2 regions of the Micrococcus sp. 2A genome follow, and region 2 is predicted to be linked to the other one. Evidence: riboswitches for the same ligand, from Rfam matches in the RefSeq annotation. Region 2 holds a riboswitch; the other holds the start of a gene.
The links. A riboswitch is a leader RNA that binds a small molecule or an ion and turns the genes downstream of it on or off. The one in region 2 is predicted to bind thiamine pyrophosphate.
Positions count from the first base shown of each region.

Region 1: linked by a shared signal. The riboswitch ahead of AAG742_RS04285 (FAD-dependent oxidoreductase) and the one ahead of AAG742_RS09855 (thiamine ABC transporter substrate-binding protein) in region 2 are both predicted to bind thiamine pyrophosphate.

Region 1 covers NZ_CP154351.1:918,864-922,257, reverse strand. The annotation lists gene AAG742_RS04295 (thiazole synthase) at 1-430, opposite strand, end outside; gene thiS (sulfur carrier protein ThiS) at 423-668, opposite strand; gene AAG742_RS04285 (FAD-dependent oxidoreductase) at 665-1,975, opposite strand; TPP riboswitch at 1,980-2,084, opposite strand; gene AAG742_RS04280 (thiamine phosphate synthase) at 2,131-2,844, shown strand; gene thiD (bifunctional hydroxymethylpyrimidine kinase/phosphomethylpyrimidine kinase) at 3,032-3,394, opposite strand, start outside.
Region 2 covers NZ_CP154351.1:2,142,651-2,146,044, reverse strand. The annotation lists gene AAG742_RS09860 (iron ABC transporter permease) at 1-528, opposite strand, end outside; gene AAG742_RS09855 (thiamine ABC transporter substrate-binding protein) at 636-1,778, opposite strand; TPP riboswitch at 1,839-1,944, opposite strand; gene AAG742_RS09850 (AI-2E family transporter) at 1,990-3,387, shown strand; gene AAG742_RS09845 (agmatine deiminase family protein) at 3,281-3,394, opposite strand, start outside.

The sequences.
Region 1 (3,394 bases), 1.2 Mb from region 2:
CGTCCGAGGTGTAGGCCAGCACGGTGAAGCCGTCGGCGACGAGCCGCTCGGTGGCCTCGAGGGTCTCGACGACGTCGGGCAGCAAGGTGCGCTCGTCGGCGATCACCTCCACCTTGACCATGTCCGTCTCGAGCGCCTCGCGGGCCAGCTGCGCGGTGAGGACGGCATCGCGCGCCGTGTGGCAGCCCGCCGTGTTGGGGAGCACCTCGATGCCGAGACGGTCCAGCAGCGGGATCACGCCCGAGCCCCCGCCCACGGCGTGGCGGCGCATGGCGACGGTCGTGAGCGTGGTGCCCGAGGCGACCAGGGCGGCCTCGAGCGCGGCGAGGTCCGTGATGCCGCCCGTGCCCATGATGAGGCGCGAGCCGATCTCGCGACCGCCGACGGTGAGGGGCGGGACGACGTCCGGTGCTCCCCCGCGCTCAGCCACCCTGCACCGCCGTCACGATCTCGAGACGCGCACCGGCCTCGGGCACGGTGGCGTCCCAGCGGGAGCGCGGCACGACGGCCTCGTCCACCGCGACCGCGACGCCGAGCCGTCCGCCGTCGGCGGCCGTGCCGTCGGGGCGGATCTCGCGGCCGGTCAGCTGCGCGACCACCGCGCGGAGGGAGAGCGGCGCGTCGAACGCTCTCGCCTCGCCGTTGACCGTCAGGGTGTGCGGGTTCATGCGGGGACCTCCTGCGTGGGGGCGGGGGACGACTCGGCGGACGGCGCCGAGACGGCGAAGCGGTCGGGGCGGACGAGGTCGAGCAGCCCCTCGTCGGCGGCGGTCCAGGCGGGGCCGGCCCCGCCCGGCCTGCCCGGCTCCCCCGCCGCCCGGCGAACCAGCTCCAGCGCGGCGTGCGCCGACCACGCCGCGAGCAGCACCCCGTGCCGGTGGTGGCCGGTGCAGACGATCACTCGGGGCGCATCCGGCAGCGGGCCGAGGAACGGGGCGTCGTCGGGGCTGCCGGGGCGGGCGCGCGTGGTGACCTCCTCGAGCAGGCAGTCCCGGATGGCGGGCAGGATGCGGGCGGCGTCCTCGAGGAGGTCGAGCACGGCGCCGGCGGGGGTGCCGGCCTCGCGGTCCTCGCGGCTCGTCGCGCCGAGCACGAGCCCGCCGCCCGCGCGCGGGACGAGGTACACGGGCCGTCCGCCCACCAGAGCGCGCACGGTCCGGCTGAGCAGGTGCTCCTCTCCCGGGGCCAGCAGGGACGCCGGCACCCGCAGGCGCAGGATGTCCCCGTGCACGGGGCGCAGCGGCAGGGGCAGGGCGGCGGGGTCGCCCCCGAGCGCGGCGTGGCCGAGCCCCGCGGCCAGCACGGCGACGTCGGCGGTGATCGGCTGCGCGGTCCCGGCACACCCGGCGGTGGTCACCTCCACCTCCTCGCCCACCTGGTGCACCGTCACGGCACGGGCGGGGACCAGGTGCACGCCGTCGTCGGCGGCGAGGCGCGTCAGGGCCGCGGCACGGGCCCGGCGGGGGTCGAGCTGATCGTCGTCGGGGGCGTCGAGGGCGCCGGCGAGGGCGGGTGAGAGGGCCGGCTCGGCGCGGCGCAGCGCCGCGACCGTCACTGGGGCGACGGGACGCGGCAGCCGCAGGGCGGTGCCGGGCTCCGCGGCGGGGGCCTGATCCGCGCCCGCGGCGTCGACGGCCGCGAGCGTCTCGCGCCAGCGCCGCGCGTCGGCGGGCTCGGCGCCCACGAGCCACGCACCCTCCACGCGGTGACCCGCGGAGGCGCCACCGGCCTCGATCCGGGCGACGAGGTCGCCGGTGAGCGCCCAGGACCGGGCGAGGAGCGCGCCGAGCCCGGACTGCGAGTACTGGGTCTCCCCGAGCGGGGCGAGCATGCCGGCCGCGGCGTGGGTGGCGGCGTCGCCGACGGCGGGCGCGTCCAGGTCTGGGGCGATCACGGTCACCTCGTGGCCGGCGTCCCGCAGGCGCACGGCCGTCGCGAGGCCGACGATCCCGGCCCCCACCACCACGCAGCGCATGGGCTCCTCCTCACGGCGGCATGATCCGCATCGAGTCTGATGGTCGGCGCGCCCCGCGCGTGCGCGGACTGCGTCCCTCTCAGCCCGCTGTGGCGCGGGCTCCCATGGATGCCGCCCAGCATACGCCCGGTGGGCGGACGTGGCAGGGTGGGCGCATGCCGCACCGCCCCGCCGCCCTCGCCACACGCGCCGAGCGCGCCCGCCGCCTCGCGGGCGCCCGCCTGTACGTCTGCACGGACCTCTCCCGCCACGTCCGCGACGACGGCGCCCTTGACGCCGGCGCGTTCGCCGCCTTCGCGGCCGCGTGCTTTCGCGGCGGCGTGGACGCCCTGCAGGTGCGGGACAAGCGGGTCGAGGTGGGCGTCGAGCTCGAGGCCCTGGCGATCGTGGTGGAGCTGGCGCGCGAGCACGGGGCGCTGTCCGCCGCGAACGACCGGGCCGACGTCGCACTCCTGGCCGGCGCGGACGTGTTCCACGCGGGCCAGGACGACCTGACGAGCACGCAGGCGAGGCGCGTGCTCGGCCCCGAGGTGCTGCTCGGGCGGTCCTGCCGCACCGAGGAGCAGGTGCGCGGGGCCGCGGCCGATCCGGAGCTGGACTACTTCTGCACCGGGCCGGTGTGGGAGACGCCGACCAAGCCCGGCCGGGCCGCCGTGGGGCTCGCTCTGCCGCGGTTCGCGGCGGAGATCACCGCCCCCGGCGGCGAGGCGGCGGGACGTGTGTTCTTCGCGATCGGCGGGATCGACGAGGACCGTGTGCCCGCGGTGCTGGGCACGGGCGCCGAGCGGATCGTGGTGGTGCGGGCCGTGACCGGCGCCGACGATCCGGAGGCGGCGGCGCGGAGTCTGCGTGCGGCGGTCACGGGCTGACGCTGCCGCGCCCGGGTGGGAGCGGCGCGGCAGCGCCGCGTGGACGACCCCCGCCCTCGCCACGGGGTCATCGACCGTGACCATGACGCGGTCGTGCTCCTGCGTCTCGTCGAGGGGTACCTCCAGGAGCGGCCTCGTCGAACTCCCTGGGTCTGCCCATGGTTCGAGGGCAGCCATTCCAGAACGATCAGTCCCGATCGCCCGCCCCCCGGTCCCGATGGCTGTGGTCGAGCGGGCCGTGCCAGCGGTCGGTGCGCCGGCCGACGTCGAGCCGCTCCCCCGCCGCGATGGCCTCCGCGAGCCACGGCTTGGCCGTGCGCAGGGCGTCCTCCCAGGCCGTCCCGCCCGCGGCGAGCACCGCGAGCGCCGAGGAGAGCGTGCAGCCCGTTCCATGCGTCGACCGGGAGGAGACGCGCGCGCCGCGCACCTCGGTGACCCGGCCTTCGGGGCCGATCACGGCGTCCGGGACCCCTTCCGCGAGGTCCGCGGCATGCCGGAGGTGGCCGCCCTTCAGGACGACCGTCACGCCGTGCTCCGCGGCGAGGCCGCG
Region 2 (3,394 bases):
GCGGAACGCGCGCCAGGGCGAGGCCCCGAGGGTGCGCGCGGCCTCCTCCTGCCGCGGGTCCAGCGACGCCCACAGCGCGCCCACCTGGCGGACCACCACGGAGACGTTGAAGAACACGAGGGCCAGCACGACGGCGGCGGTGGACTGGTCCAGGCCCGTCCACCCCAGCGGCCCGCCGGGGGCCAGCACGGCGCGGAACGCCACGCCCACGACGACGGTGGGCAGCACGAACGGGACCGTCACCACCGCGCGCAGCAGCGCGCGGCCCGGGAACGCCCGGCGGTGCAGCACGAGTGCGGCCGGCAGCCCGAGCAGGAGGGCGGCCACCGTGCCGGCCGCCGCCATCCCCAGGGTCTGCCCGAGGATCCGCCATGTGCGCTCGCGGGCGAGGACCTCGCCGAACGCGGTGAGGTCCAGTGCGCCGTCCGCGGACACGCCGCGCCACAGCATGGCCGCCACGGGCCACGCGAAGAACACCGCCAGGAACGCGAGCGGCACGACGGCGGCGAGCAGCCACCACGCGCCGATCCCGTCCCCGCCGGCCCGCGTGCGGCGCCGTCGCCGTCCGCCCGCGGGGCGACCCGGGGGCGCGAGGACGGGCTCGGCGAGCGCGGGCGGGCCGGGGACCTGAGAGGTCACTTCCCGGCGTGCTCCTCGTGCAGCGCGGTCCACTCCTTGAGCAGCTCCTCGCGCTCGGCGTCCACGGCCTTCGGATCCGGGGAGATGGGGTCCTCGGCGAGGGGGGCGTTCTCGGCCCACTCGGCGGGCAGCTCCACGGACTCGTCGATCGGGTACATGTACATGGACTCCGGCAGCGCCTTCTGCACGTCCTCGGAGAGGAGGAAGTCGATGAACGCCTGCGCGCCCTCGGGGTTCTTCGCGCCCTCGACGACGCCGGCGTACTCCGTCTGCGGGGTGCAGGAGGCCTCCAGGACGTCCGTGGCCGGGGCGAACGCGGGGGAGGAGGAGTAGGAGAGCACGATCGGGTACTCGCCCTTGCCCTCGCCGCCGGAGAAGTCGGTGTAGTACGCGTCCGACCACGAGGCGTCCACCTTGGCGCCGCCGTCGAGGGCCTTCTCCCACCAGCCCCTCCAGTCGTCACCGAACTCCTCCTTGGTGGCGGCCAGGAGGGCGAGGCCGGGGGAGGAGGTCACGGGGCTGGTGAGCACCGTCAGCGTCGCGTACTGGGGGTCGGTGACGTCCTCGAGGGAGTCGGGGACCTCCACCCCCTCCGCCTCGAACCACGGGGTGTCCACGTTGAGGCACACCTGGCCCTGGTCCACGGGGATCATCCGGCCCTCGACCACGCGGTCCTTCGCGGACTCGGGCAGGTTCGCGGGGGTGTACTCGGCCACCACGCCCTCGTCGATGAGCCGGTGCGTGGAGTGGTCCTCGATGCCGTACACGCCGTCCACCGTGGGGTGGTCCTTGGCGAGCAGCAGCTGGTTGACCACGGAGCCGGCGTCGCCCGGGGCGGTGGTGGAGAGCTGGTGGCCCGACTCCTGCTCGAACCGGGCGATGAGCTCCTCGGGCAGCGCGAAGGAGTCATGGGTCATGATCGTGACGGTCTTGCCACCGCCCGCGGAATCGGAGCCGGAGGCGGCGGAGCCGGACGTGGTGGCCGCGGCCGCGGCGTCCGCGGAGCCCGCCGCGGAGGAGGAGCCGGAGCCCCCCTGGCCGGAGAGCGAGCAGCCCGTGAGGGCGAGGGCGGCGACGGAGAGGGCCGCCAGCGCGGCGGTGCGCGGGCGGCGGGCGTGCTCGGTGGCGGTGCGGGTCATGCGGGTCTCCTCCTGCGCGGCGGGAGGGGCCGGGGGCGGGCCCGCGGCATGCGGACGCCCCGGGAAAGGGTCTCGACTTCCTTCGCCGGTGCGAGCCGGAGCAGGTTCGAGGGTCTGCGGCGGACCGCACTCTCAGCGCCGCTGCGGCGCTCCCCTGTCGATGTGGACTGGAGCCAGCCTATCGCGTCCGCGCCGACCTTAGACTGCACGCGTGAGCACCCCCGACGAGGCCGCGCCGGCCGGACCCGCCCCCGCCCCCCAGGTCGCGCCGGCGACGCCGGCCTCCGACTGGGACATCCGCCGGCCGCACCGGATGTGGCCGCGCATGCTCGTGATCGTGCTGACGCTCGCGGGCCTCGTGGTGCTCGTGCAGTTCCTGCAGGGCATCTCCTCCATCATCGCGCCCGTCTTCCTCGGGCTGAACCTCGTGATCGTGGCCTACCCCCTGCAGCGCTGGCTGATCGAGCGCGGCGTGCACCCCGTCCTCGGGGCCACGGCCACGGTGCTCCTCGTGGTCACCGTGCTGGCCGTGTTCGTGGGGCTGATCTTCTGGTCCGGGCTCGAGCTGGTGAGCTCCCTGCCCGAGTACGCGGGGCGGTTCCAGGCGATCATGCAGGACGTCTCGGCGTGGCTGTCCTCCCAGGGGCTCACCCCGGACATGGTGAACGCGCAGCTGCAGGCCGTGGACATCAAGCAGGTCACGGGCGCCGCCGTCACCGCGCTGACCGCCATCGCGTCCAACGTCTACGCGGTGGTGGGCCTGCTGATCACCGTGGTCATGGGGATGTTCTTCCTGGCCATGGACTCCATGGCCGTGGAGCGCCGCGTCCGGCTGCTGAGCTCGGCTCGCCGGGAGTTCGGCCAGGCGCTCATGGACTTCGCGGGCGGCGTGCGCCGGTACTGGGTGGTGACCACCGTGTTCGGGCTGATCGTGGCCGTCCTGGACGTCGTGGCGCTCCTGGTGATCGGCGTGCCGATGGCCCTCGTGTGGGGCGTGCTGAGCTTCCTCACCAACTACGTGCCCAACATCGGCTTCATCATCGGCCTGATCCCGCCGGCCATCCTGGGCCTCGCGGAGGGCGGCTGGCCCGCCTTCCTCGGCGTCGTCATCAGCTACTCGGTGCTCAACTTCGTGCTGCAGTCCATCATCCAGCCCAAGGTGGCCGGGGACGCGATCGGCGTGATCCCCACCGTCAGCTTCCTCTCCCTGCTGTTCTGGGCGTGGGTCCTCGGCCCGCTCGGTGCGATCCTCGCCCTCCCGTGCACCCTGCTGGCCAAGGCCATCCTGATCGACGCCGATCCGAACGCACGGTGGATCAACTCGCTGATCGCCTCGGACCTGAAGGGCATGGAGCGGAGGCAGTCCACCCTTCTGGCCCGGCTGCGCGGCGGCTCCTCCGCGGAGGAGGGCAGCCACACGCGCGAGGAGGCGCGCGGGGTGAGCGTGGGCCTGAGCCCCGCGGAGGCCCGGCGCGCCAAGCGGGGGCAGCGCCCCGCCGGGGTCAGCGGCGTGGGGGAGCGGCCGGAGGATGCGGGGCCGCCGCTGAGTCCGGCCCCGGAACCCGTGGCCGGTCCTGCGGACGGGGCTGCACCAGCACCAGGTCGGTGAGGGAGCC